Regions from separate parts of the Roseibium sp. 10G30-5 genome, predicted to be linked through region 2. Evidence: predicted binding sites of a transcription regulator. Region 2 holds the regulator's gene; each other region holds the start of a gene.
The links. The regulator PhoB, encoded in region 2, activates phosphate uptake and scavenging genes when phosphate is short. The targets are predictions, from matches to a motif close to TGTCATNNANCTGTCAT.
Positions count from the first base shown of each region.

Region 1: the regulator PhoB is predicted to act here: its motif matches at 1,782-1,798, upstream of phnC (phosphonate ABC transporter ATP-binding protein).
Region 3: the regulator PhoB is predicted to act here: its motif matches at 1,942-1,958, upstream of AC0L7U_RS12685 (arsenate-mycothiol transferase ArsC).

Region 1 is NZ_CM147918.1:1,378,376-1,382,570, reverse strand. It holds gene phnD (phosphonate ABC transporter substrate-binding protein) at 1-751, opposite strand, end outside; gene phnC (phosphonate ABC transporter ATP-binding protein) at 843-1,670, opposite strand; gene AC0L7U_RS07010 (DapH/DapD/GlmU-related protein) at 2,114-2,734, opposite strand; gene phnL (phosphonate C-P lyase system protein PhnL) at 2,735-3,442, opposite strand; gene phnK (phosphonate C-P lyase system protein PhnK) at 3,460-4,195, opposite strand, start outside.
Region 2 is NZ_CM147918.1:3,128,395-3,132,589, reverse strand. It holds gene AC0L7U_RS15875 (acetylornithine transaminase) at 1-657, opposite strand, end outside; gene AC0L7U_RS15870 (GcrA family cell cycle regulator) at 1,082-1,654, shown strand; gene phoB (phosphate regulon transcriptional regulator PhoB) at 1,936-2,637, opposite strand; partial or broken gene phoU (phosphate signaling complex protein PhoU) at 2,686-3,395, opposite strand; partial or broken gene pstB (phosphate ABC transporter ATP-binding protein PstB) at 3,429-4,195, opposite strand, start outside.
Region 3 is NZ_CM147918.1:2,501,190-2,505,384, forward strand. It holds gene recQ (DNA helicase RecQ) at 1-212, opposite strand, end outside; gene AC0L7U_RS12675 (1-acyl-sn-glycerol-3-phosphate acyltransferase) at 363-1,256, opposite strand; gene AC0L7U_RS12680 (MAPEG family protein) at 1,361-1,741, opposite strand; gene AC0L7U_RS12685 (arsenate-mycothiol transferase ArsC) at 2,019-2,474, shown strand; gene AC0L7U_RS12690 (AprI/Inh family metalloprotease inhibitor) at 2,888-3,202, shown strand; gene AC0L7U_RS12695 (hypothetical protein) at 3,223-3,330, shown strand; gene zapE (cell division protein ZapE) at 3,679-4,195, shown strand, end outside.

The DNA of each region.
Region 1 (4,195 bases), 1.8 Mb from region 2:
TGTTCTCATCGGAAAGCGAAGACCGCAGAACGATCGGGCCGTTCGGGATCAACGGGGATTCCCAGAGCTGAACGAGGTCGTTCATGTCCAGTTCGCCCTTGTCGACCATCTTGCGAAGGTTGCCCGAGGTGTAACCGTCTTCAAAGTCGCCCACGCCCGAAGCCCAGGTTGTGCCGGCATCGAACGTGCCCTTGAGAACTTCAAGAACCAGGTTTTCGTGACCGCCGCCGAAGCCGGTGGACGAGAAGAACTTGTCAACCGGCATGCCGATGTCTTTTGGCAGAGCAACGGTCGGGACCAGGTAACCAGAAGTCGAATCCGGGTCAGCAAAGCCAAGTTTCTTGCCCTTCATGTCGGACAGCTTGGTCATGCCGGAATCTTTGCGGGCAACCATGACGGAATGGTAACCAGCAGAACCGTCTGTCTGAACCGTGGTCAGAACAGGCTCAACAGCCTTCGGGTCGGCCAGGTAAGCCTTGGCGTAACCGGAAGCGCCGAGTTCAGCGAAGTCGAGCGTGCCGCCGAGCAGACCCTGGATAACGCCGTCATAGTCGGCAGCCGGGAAGAGGCTGACTTTGTCGACACCAAGAGCCTTCTTGATGTGGTCGGACAGGCAGGAATAGTTACGCAGACGGTCTGTCTGATTTTCGCCGCCAAGAATACCAACGCGGAATTCTTTCAGTTCTGCAGCGCTTGCAGACGAAGCGAGCGTCAGGACGGTCGTCGCTGCGATAAGGACTTTCTTCAACATAAGACGTCTCCTGTTGTCCGGTTCCCCCCGGACGACTGTTCAAGAGTAAAGAGATGTATGCCTGTGACGCGGGCGGGCGATGGGATGCGGCTTACTGGGCGACAGCGAGAGCTTCGATGTCGGCCGGAGCCGAAGGCGGAACAGGCGAAGACAGGCTGGTCGATGTCATCGATTCATCGATGCTGCCGTCTGCGCCATAGATTTCGTTGACTGCGGCTGTCGTCAGCTCGTCGGGAGAACCATCAAAAACGACGCGGCCGTGCGCCATGCCGATGATGCGCCCGCAATACCGGCGGGCCGTGTCGAGTGTGTGCAGGTTGGTGATAACGGTGATGCCGTCGCGCTTGTTGATGTCTTCCAGAGCGTCCATGACGATTTTGGCGTTCATCGGATCAAGCGAGGCAATCGGCTCATCCGCCAGCATGACTTTCGGCTGCTGCATCAGGGCGCGACAGATCGCGACACGCTGTTGCTGACCGCCGGACAGTGTGCCTGCTGTCTGCAAAGCGGTCTGGGCAATGCCGAGGCGCTCCAGAGAGGCGAGCGCCATCATGCGTTCTTCCTGCGAGAAGATGTTCAACAGGCTGAGGGCTGTGTTGCGGTGGTTCAGGCGACCGAGCATGACGTTGGTCAACACATCGATCCGCGGCACAAGGTTGAACTGCTGGAAGATCATGGCGCAATCGCGCTGCCAATGGCGCAGCTTGTTGCCGCGCAAGGACGAGATTTCCAGATCGCCAAAACGGATCTGGCCAGATGTCGGCTTGGACAACCGGTTCAACATGCGCAGAAGAGTAGACTTGCCTGCGCCCGAGCGTCCGATAATGCCAACCATCTGTCCTGACGGAATGGCAAAACTGACATCATCTACGGCGGTCTTGGAACCGAAGACGCGCGACACGCCTGTGAGTTGCAGCATATTTCTCTGCCTATATTTGTCCGAGTTCGATAAAATTTTTATCGGTTTTCAAATCGCGAGTTGGCGACTTGTTATTTTTGTCTTTTCGATTTGGACAAATAAAAGCATTTCATGTCAGTTTGATTACATAAGGTGCGGAAGCTTTGGTATTTTTCAAAAAGCGATGCTGAAAAATTGGACAGCCAATTAATATATATAAATATCAATGTCTTATATTAATATAGAGAGGTAGATATAATCATGATTGACGTATTTCAGATACAATCTGGGTAAGAAAATTCTAGGATAGGTTATAGTATTTTGAAGTTTATGTGTCAGTTTTGTTAAAGTATTTGTTTTGAATATAAGATAAAAAAGCCAGGCGCTCCTCATGTCTTATGGATAAGAGGCGTCTGGCTCAATATTAAGGGTATCTCGAAGCTGGGAAAAATCTCATGCTTGGTTTATCCCTTTTCGTGGCGATCCAGAAAGCCGGCTGCATCGAGCTTGCGGAAGTCTTCCAGCGCAACGCGAAGTCGGTCATGATCCCAGTCCCACCAGGCGAGTGCGTCCATGCGGGTTGCGATCTCTGGATCAAAGCGGTTCTTGATCTTCTTGGCGGCGACCCCGCCAACAATCGTATAGGGCGCGACGTCCTTGGAGACGACCGCGCCAGCGCCAACAATGGCGCCGTTGCCGATCGTCACACCTGGCAACACTGTGGCACCGTGGCCGATCCAGACATCGTGACCAATGATGACGCGGTTGCTGCGCCGCCAGTCGAAGAAGTCCTCTTCGGTTTCGGCATCTGGCCAGTAATCCCCGGCGCGGTAAGTGAAGTGGTGCAGGGTCGCCCGCCACATTGGGTGGTTGGTGGCATTGATGCGAACCGTTGAGGCGATATTGGCGAATTTGCCGATACGGGCGCACCAGACTGTGCCGTTGTTCTCGATGTAGGAATAGTCGCCCAGCTCGGTTTCGCTGATCCGGCACCCTTCCGCGATCTCGGTGTAGCGGCCAAGCTTGCAATCATCTGCAACGCAGCGCACTGGGTGAATCAAAGGCTTTTGCGAAAGTTTGGTCATTCAGGCGGCGTCCCTTTTGGTTGAAAACAGGCTGACGTCAATGATGTCGTCGGCGACGGCTTCACGCACTGTTTCATCGTGGAAGATGCCCAGCATGGCGATGCCTTGCGTTTTTTTCTCGCGGATCATCTCGATGACAACCTGACGGTTGAGCGCATCCAGAGATGCGGTCGGCTCATCCAGCAGCAACATAGGGTGGTCGGTGATGAAGCCGCGCGCAATGTTGACGCGCTGCTGCTCGCCGCCAGAAAAGGTTGCTGGCGGCAACGACCAGAGGTCTTTCGGCAGATTGAGACGGGCAAGCAGGGTGCGGGCCTTTTCGCGCGCTTCTTCCAGATCAACGCCGCGATCGGTCAGAGGTTCGGCGACGATGTCGAGTGCCGAGACACGAGGCACGGTGCGCAGGAACTGGCTGACATAGCCGATGGTGTCCCGGCGCACAGCCAGCACCTCACGCGGAGATGCGGTCGCCAGATCCACCTGACCATCTGTATGGCAAACGAGGATCTGTCCCGTGTCGACGCCGTAATTGCCGTACACCATCTTGAGAATGGAGCTTTTGCCGGCCCCCGATGGCCCGCCAAGAACGGCACATGTGCCTTCGCGCAGGGTAAAATTGACATTTTGCACGACGGGAAGGAGATGTCCGCCGCGCAAGTGCATTGTGAACGACTTCGAAACGTCGGAAACGACAAGCCGATGTGTCATATCAAGACCCTTTCTGCTCAGACCTGAAGAATGGAAGAAACGAGGAGCTGCGTGTAAGGCTCACGCGGGTCATCCAGAATGCGATCGGTCAGGCCGTGTTCGATGACATGGCCGTCTTTCATGACCATCATGCGATCCGACAGAAGGCGAGCGACTGCCAGATCGTGGGTCACGATGATGACGGCCAGTCCGAGATCATGCACCAGCTGGCGCAACAGATCGAGAAGTCGGGCCTGCACAGAGACATCCAATCCACCGGTCGGCTCATCCATGAAGACGAGGCGTGGTGAGGTCACGAGATTGCAGGCAATCTGCAAGCGCTGACGCATGCCGCCGGAGAACGTGCGCGGCAGATCGTCGATGCGGTTTTCATTGATTTCAACGCGCGACAGCCAGTCGGTGGCGGTTGCGCGAATGTCGCCATAGTGGCGCTCGCCAATTGCCATCAGACGTTCGCCGACATTGGCTCCCGCAGACACTGTCATGCGCAGGCCATCAGCCGGATTCTGATGCACGAAGCCCCAGTCGGTGCGCATCAGGAAGCGCAATTCGGATTCCGTCATGTCGGAGAGGAAGATATCGCGGCCATCGCGCATACGGTAGCTGATGCTGCCTGCATTTGTGCTCAGTCGGGTTGAGATGCAGTTGAGAAGCGTTGACTTGCCCGAGCCGGATTCGCCGACAATGGCGAGCACTTCGCCCGGCCACAGATCAAAGCTGACGTCCTCGCAGCCCATGTGAGAGCCATAGAAT
Region 2 (4,195 bases):
CGTTTGGATCTCGTCGAAAATCAGCAAAATTCCATGATCATCACAGATCTTGCGCAATTCGCGCAGGTAATCCGTCGGGATTTCACGAATCCCGCCTTCGCCCTGAATAGGCTCGATGGCAAGAGCCGCGGTCTGCGGGCCGATAACCGCCTTCAACGCCTCCAGATCACCCGCTGGCACCTGATCAAAACCCGGCGCCTTGGGGCCAAAACCCTCAAGATACTTCGGCTGGCCACCAGCGGCGATCGTTCCAAGAGTACGGCCATGGAATGCACCTTCGAAGGTCACGATATGAAAGCGCTCTGGCTGACCTTGAGCATAATGATAACGGCGCGCCGTTTTGATTGCCGCTTCCATGGCTTCTGCGCCGGAATTGGTGAAAAACACCTTGTCGGCAAAGGTCGCCTCACACAGCCGACGGCCAAGCTCTTCCTGACCGGGAATCTGATGCAGGTTGGACGTATGCCACAGCTTCTCGGCTTGCGACTTCAGCGCTTCAACGAGATGCGGATGGGCATGACCAAGGGAATTGACCGCAATGCCGGAACCGCAATCGAGGAATCGTCGGCCGTCTTTCGTTACCAGCCAGACACCTTCCCCGTGATCAAACTCCAGGTTCGATCTTGCATATGTTCCGTACAGCGCAGACGCCGCCATTTCCCGTCACTCCTTTGGAGGCTTTGATGATCGACCCGGTTGCCGTTTCCGCGCAGACTTTCAAGGTGTTGCTGCGAAAAACAAAAACAGGCCGCCCGTTCAGGCGGCCAGACCAAGTCGAGGTTTTATAGACAACGGCAAGGGCAGATTGTCAACGGAAATGGCCTAAACGAGCCAATTTCATATGCACCGCCAGCAAGATGGCTATTCTGGGGAAAAGTCTTTTCGTCCCCAGCTGTTTGGGACCGCAACCTTGCGTGGCGTTTTACGGCTATTGTACGCTCCATCCTGTCAGCCACGACATATCGTGCGGCAAGCAATCTGAAAGCACTATATGTGCTAAAGCCTGATGCGTTGCGAACGTATCTTAATGCCTATGGTTAATGGCTGCTTTTATTAACCATACACTTAAGGGGTGCGGCAAATGAGTTGGACAAACGATCGCGTTGAACTGCTCAAGAAGCTTTGGACCGAGGGACACAGCGCAAGCCAAATTGCCTCCGAACTTGGCGGTGTGACGCGAAACGCCGTCATCGGTAAAGTCCATCGTCTTGGCCTGTCGGGCCGCGCTAAGGCGCCGGCTCAGGCGAGCAAGCCACGTCGTGCCCGCTCGACAACCGCCCCACAGACAAGCACAGGTGCTGCGGCCCCGTCCGCGACACAAGCTGCTCCGTCAAAACCGGCCAGCTTTCCGACCCATGGCAACGCCGCGTTGCAGCCGGAGCCGATTTTCGATGCCGTTCCGATGGAAGCCCCGAAGGAAAAGCGCGCCAATGATCTGGTGATCCCGATCTCTCAGCGCGCGACGATCCTGACGCTGACGGAAAACACCTGCAAATGGCCGATTGGCGATCCAAGCACCGATGACTTCTATTTCTGCGGTCGCAACTCTGATGCCGGCGCCCCTTATTGTGCCCATCATTGCAAGGTCGCCTATCAGCCTGTCAGCGATCGCCGCCGTGAGCGCAAGGTTGTTGCCAACGCCAAAGCGTCCTGACCGTTCTCAAATCAGGTTGATCTTACAAGAAAGCCCGCCATCTGGCGGGCTTTCTTGTGTTTGAAGTATAGCGCTTGAGATACCGTCACCCTACCACGAAGACCTGTGAGGCGACGAACCGGCAGGCCAACTTTCGCCCGCATAGCATGACAGCCGCAAATAGAATGCGCCCCTCTGAGGCGCGTGAAAGAGCATCTCGCGCCCCAGAAAGCAAAACGGGCACAGCTTCAAGGAAGCCATGCCCGAAAAGTCAGCCTGTCCGAACGAACGACTCGGAAGGATCAGTCGGCAGCCACTGCAAACTGGTCATTGAAAGCATAGCCCGCGCCACGCACAGTGCGGATCGGATCTTTCACGCGACCACGGTTGAGAGCTTTGCGCAAGCGCCCGACGTGAACGTCGACAGTGCGCTCGTCCACATAGACATCATGCCCCCAGACACCATCCAGAAGTTGCTCACGCGAGAAGACACGTCCCGGGGCCGTCATGAGGAATTCCAGCAAGCGGAACTCCGTCGGTCCGAGATGAACTTCTTTGCTGTTGCGACGAACGCGATGCGTTTCGCGGTCCAGTTCAATGTCGCCCATGCGCAACATGCTGGAGACGACTTCCGGGTTCACCCGGCGCAAGATCGCCCGCACCCGCGCTGTCAGTTCGGGCACAGAAAACGGCTTGACCACATAGTCGTCTGCACCGGTGGAGAGACCGCGCACGCGCTCGGTCTCTTCTCCACGCGCCGTCATCATGATGATCGGCAAGCGCTCGCTTTCCTCACGCATGCGCAAGCGGCGACACAACTCGATACCCGACAATCCGGGCAGCATCCAGTCGAGCAAAAGCAGGTCGGGAAGAACTTCACGAAGGCGAACCTCGGCTTCATCGCCGCGTTCGCAGGTTTCGACCTCATATCCTTCCGCTTCCAGATTGTACTTCAGCATCAGGCTGATGGGCTCTTCATCTTCGACGATGAGTACCTTCGGCATTACATTTCACACTCCAAGTGATGGCTTTGGGGACCCCTTCCCCAGCCATCAGACTTCTTCTCGGTCTTCCACCCCGGTCTCATCAACACGCGGGCGTTCATCACCCAGGCGCTCTCCCTTCGCCATGTAAAAAACATTCTCGGCGATATTCGTCGCATGGTCGCCAATGCGCTCAATGTTCTTGGCACAGAACAACAGATGCGCGCACTGCGAAATATTGCGGGGATCTTCCATCATGTAAGTCAGCAGTTCGCGGAACAACGAGGTGTAGATGGCATCAACTTCCGCATCGCGGGTCCAGACTTCACGTGCCAGTTCCGCATCCTTGCGGGTGTAGGCATCCAGCACCGACTTGAGCTGTGACAGCGCCAATTCGGTCATATGCTCAACACCAATCGCCAGCTTCTGCGACTTGAGGCCAGCATCCATGGCGATCACGCGCTTGGCGATGTTCTTGGCCATGTCGCCCACACGTTCCAGATCGTTGGCAATGCGACCGGCGGCCATGATTTCGCGCAGATCCTGCCCCATGGGCTGGCGGCGCGCGATGACCATGACACTACGCATTTCGATGTCATGCAGCAAATCATCAAGCTTCCCGTCCTGGAAATCGTCACCTCGGCAAGCTCAAGATCCTGCTTCACCAAAGAGGAGACGGCATGCGAGGTGATTTCCTCAGCAATGCCACCCATTTCAGCAATGCGTCCGGCGAGCGCCTTGAGCTCGTCATCGTACGATTTGACTGTATGTTCTGCCATTTCACTTTCGTCCTTTTTCGCTAAGCCAGCTCCTTAACCGAAGCGCCCGGTGATATAATCCTGGGTTCGCTGATCTCTCGGGTTATGGAAGATATCCTGGGTTTCCCCCATCTCAACCATATGGCCCATATGAAAGAAAGCTGTCTTTTGAGATATTCTTGCAGCTTGTTGCATCGAATGTGTGACAATGACGATTGTAAAATTTTCACGCAACTCGTCGATCAGCTCTTCCACCTTTGCCGTGGCGATGGGATCGAGTGCTGAACAGGGCTCATCCATCAGGATGACTTCCGGGCTCACAGCGATGGCGCGGGCGATACAAAGGCGCTGCTGCTGACCGCCAGAAAGCCCGGTTCCCGGCGCATCCAGGCTGATCCTTGACCTCATTCCACAGGCCTGCTTTCTGCAAACTGGAGGCAACGATTTCGTCCAGTTCGCTTTTCTTGCGGGCATGTCCATGGATCCGAGGCCCATAGGCAATATTGTCGAAAATCGACTTGGGGAAAGGGTTTGGTTTTTGAAAAACCATGCCGACTTTCGCCCGCAACTGCACCGGATCAACCTTCGGATCGTAGATATCTTCGTTGTCGATGAGGATATCTCCCTCAACGCGACAGCCGTTGATGGTGTCGTTCATCCGGTTCAAACACCGCAGGAAGGTCGACTTGCCGCACCCTGACGGACCGATGAAGGAGGTCACCGTTTGCGGTTCGATCTGAAGGTCGACGTCCTTGATGGCATGGTTGTCGCCATAGAACACCTGAACCTTTTCGGCGCGGATCTTATGCTTGCTCATGGCA
Region 3 (4,195 bases), 630 kb from region 2:
TCACGACAAAGCGCCGGAATTTGAAAGCACATGGATTTGCCAGCCCCGGTGGGGAACAGCACGACAGCGTCTTTGCCGTCCAGCAACGTATCGACAACCTCACGCTGACGGCCGCGGAAATCGGAGAACCCGAAAACCGAACTCAGCACCTTGCGCGGGTTCTTGTGCTTATGTGTGTCCGTGTGGTGGGCACGCGGCGGCGATGACAGCATGAAAATGAGGATCCCTGGCAGGAGGTTGCGCAGCTGGCCTCAGGAAAAGCGCTCACGAACCACCTGCATTTTCTCTTATTCGCTCCCGCAGGGCAATTGCACCTGTGGATGAAACGCCGCATCTGGAGGGTTTGTAAGGGAAAAGTGTCGCTAGAGGTGAAATTCGGCGTCTGGATTGTGAGCCAGCGTCTCGGCGCAATGTACCCGCAGCTTGGCGGTGCCTTCGTTGAGGTCGCCTTGTAGCAGGGCCGGGTCAATCGGCTTGCCAAAATGAACGCGGAAGGGTGCGTGCCGCTTGTTCAAAAGTTCGTTGAAGATCGTCATATCGCGCAATTCAGTGGAGATGCGAGACAGGAAGTAGAACAGGCCGGAGTTGCGCCCGCCCATGTGCATGGGAATGATTGGCGCGTCATTGCGCCGGGCAAGAGCCAGCGCCGATGTCATCCAAGGTCGCTCCGTCAATTTCCCCTCGTTCCAATAGGCCAGACGCCCTGAGGGGAACAGCACGACGCATCGTCCTTCCCGAAAGGCCTTGGCGGAGAGAGACAGGGTTTCCCGGGCTTTTTCGCGGGATTTGAATTCATGCCGCCACTCCACCGGAACAATCATGTCAGCAAGTCGCGGGCTTACGCGAATGGCATCACGATTGGCAAAAATGGAGAGATCAGTGCGGCGCTGGCGAATGGCATCAAACAGAACCACACCATCTGCGATGCCGGTTGGGTGATTGGAAACAAGCACCATTGGGCCTTCGGCGGGCACGTTATCCAAGCCCTCGACGGTCACATGCATTTCCAGAAGATCACTCAGATATTCAAAGACTTCAATCGCCGACATACCAGCGATTTCGTCTGACATCTGAAGCGCTTGCCGGTATCGCAAGACACGCAGCGCCAACGGGCGAACAAGCGGCCACCAGGGCCGGGACATGACTTTCTCACCGCGTTCGATGATCAGCGTATCAACAATATGGTCTTCGGCAGTACCGGTCAGGGCCTGTGCATCCTTGCCCAGAGACGTAGACGGCGGGTTTACATACGCCACGGGAAGTCCTTCAAGATTTTGAGTTCGGCGCCCAGTTAAACGTAGATACTTCCACCTTGTTTCGCAATGGAGCAGCTCCAGATACGCCAGATTTCACTTATTCGTCACACGCTCCAGAGCGGGCTGGTGAAGATGCCAAGAGTGCAGAGAAAGCCGACCATCCAGGAGAGGGATCGCGGGGTCGCCCGGTTGGCGTAATAGCAACCAATGTAAATAAGACGCATGGCGATAAAAAGTTCCGCCAGCTTGTTGATCCACTCCGCATTGCCGCCTTGCCAAAGTCCAATGATCACCGCGACAGCGAAGAATGGGAAGGCTTCGAAGCCGTTTTGCTGAGCGCCCATGGCGCGCGCGGGGAAGCCGCCTTTCCAATAGTCCGGGTCGCGTGGGTTGGCATTGTCGAAGCTCTTGTTTGCCTTGGCCGGAAAGGCGCTGAGCGCGGGGAGAATGGCTGCAATGAGAACACACCAGAGCGCGATGGACATGGAAAACTCTCCAGTTGGGCGCGGGCCGGACTGACGGCACATCGCGGAGCGGATAATTCACAAGCCCAATTAAGCCGTTCGCATGAGATGATCAATGCACAAGACATGAAAAGCCTCTGGACGTCGCATGGCGCTCCGGTTTTTTGACAATGGAACCAACCGGGGATGAATGGGTTAAGTCTCCGATTGGGTGGTGCATCTGTCATAAATGTGTTGGTCCTCAGCGCTACAAGGTGGCCAGCGTTAGGGTGTGTCCGCCGAGTGGCAGGAGAAAAAAGTGCCAAAGACGACGATCCTCTTTATTTGTCCCGATAATACGTTGCTTGGTCCATTGGCTGAAGCCTATGTCAATGCAACGGGTCAGGGGCTTGTGCGCGCTTTTTCTGCAGGCGTGGAGCCGGGCGATGTTTTGCATCCGGCGGTCACAAAGTTGCTTTCGGCAAAGTCGATCAGCAGCGAAGGTTTGCAGCCCAAGAGCGCCGACGTCTTCTGCATGCCATATGGGCCAATCGTTCCGGACCGTGTGATCTATCTGTCTCGAATGGCTCCTTTGCCACTGCCACGTGATTGGCGTGGCACTACGTTTGAAGATCATTGGCATGTGGCGGGCGTTCGGCCTTTCCCGCAGTCTTTTGAGGCCGCAAAAGAATATTTCCGGCGCATTCGGCAGGCGGTGGATCAGGTGCTAGGTGCGGATCAATATCGCGCGGGTCCGGATCTCGAAGTTGCCTGAGGGGTCGGTGTCCGGTTGGCTCGCACGTTAGATGCAAGAAGGCGCACGGATGTTTCTGCGCCTCTTGCGTCATCAAGCGGCTCATTGCACTTGTATAGCCGTCTTTCTTTGTCGTTTTTAACCAGATCTTCGGCCCCTTCTCCTCACAATTCTCCATGTCTCACTTTTGTTTTCGGGCAAGTATCGTTAACACTAGGGATGAAACGTTGCCCGTCTTGACCGGGCGACCTTGGCGAGAAAACATTACAGCGGTTGCAAGAAGGGTTCATTGCTTATGAAGAGCGGTGTCATTTTGACGAGCATCATGTGTCTGGCGGTGGGAGTCGCAGGCTGTCAGCGTCTCTCTGGCCAGCCGGATTATTCCGCGCCTTCGCTGCCGGCCGCTCCGACACAACCGATTCAGGGCGGGCAGCTTGCGCCGCTTGATTCTTCCTCTCCTCCTCCCTGGCACAACCATCACCAATTCCGATCAGGCGTCTGCGATGAGTGGCACGATGGGCGGTGACCGTATGGGGGATGCAGGCGGGCAGTCTTCTATGCAGGTGGCCTCGTTGCCGGAGCCGGGAACGGCGCAGGATATCAACCGCAGTGAGATGGGCGGGGGCTGGAAATTGCAGTCGTCCAGCGAAACCTGCATGGCGTTCATGGCGCTGACGTCTTGGTCGGGTGGCTACCGGGCCAACTCGCGTGGGTGTACGTCGCCAACCCTCGCAGGCATTTCTGCCTGAATATCGAAGGCAAGAAGCTGGTGTTGAAAAGCGCCAGCGGTGATGTTCTCGTTCAGCTTTACTCGGTCGGCGGGCAGCAATTCAGCGGCACGACAGCATCGGGCAAACAGGTCACGATGCATCGTTAAGTCAGCGTTTCGGCACGGCTTGTGAAACAAGATAGGGGCCTTATGGGCCCTTATCGCGTTTTTGCAGTGCGATGAGCCTTGGAAGCGTGCAAACCCATTAGGGGATTTTATTTCTCCGGCGCCTTCAGGTTGCATCGCGAAAATTCTAACTATTTGATTTCGCAAGGTGAGTGAGATGTGCTCATTTGCTTTGCTTGCATCTGCGTGATTTTAAGCTTATGCGAAGGTCATTGTGCGACATTTCACCGCGGCACTGACCGGGATGAGGTGTCCAACTGACAACGGAGCGTTCCGAAGTTGAAAGTCGATGCACCCATCAGTCATGCTCTAAGACATCGCTACCAGTCGATGGTGGCGGCGGGAAAGATCAGTGATGATCCGTTGCAGCGTGAGGTGGTCAATAAACTGGATGCTCTCAATGTGCGTTTGTCGGAAACCAGGCTTGCGACGAAAAAGAGCTCTCTCGGGTGGTTGTTCAGCAAACGCACGAAAGACCAGCCTCGGGTGAAAGGGCTTTACGTCTGGGGTGGAGTAGGGCGTGGCAAGACCATGCTGATGGACCTGTTCCTTGACGTGGCGGTTGTTCGCCGTAAGCGCAGAACACATTTTCATGAATTCATGGCCGATGTGCATGAGCGCATTTTCCAGCATCGGCAGGCGTTGAAGCGCGGTGAGGTGAAAGAGGATGATCCTATTCCTCCGGTCGCGCGCCAGATCGCGGACGAAACCCGGCTTTTGTGTTTCGACGAATTTTCCGTAACAGATATTACCGACGCCATGATTCTGGGGCGCTTGTTCACCCAGTTGTTCGCCCTTGGTGTCGTGGTGGTGGCGACGTCGAACGTCGAGCCAAACAATCTCTATA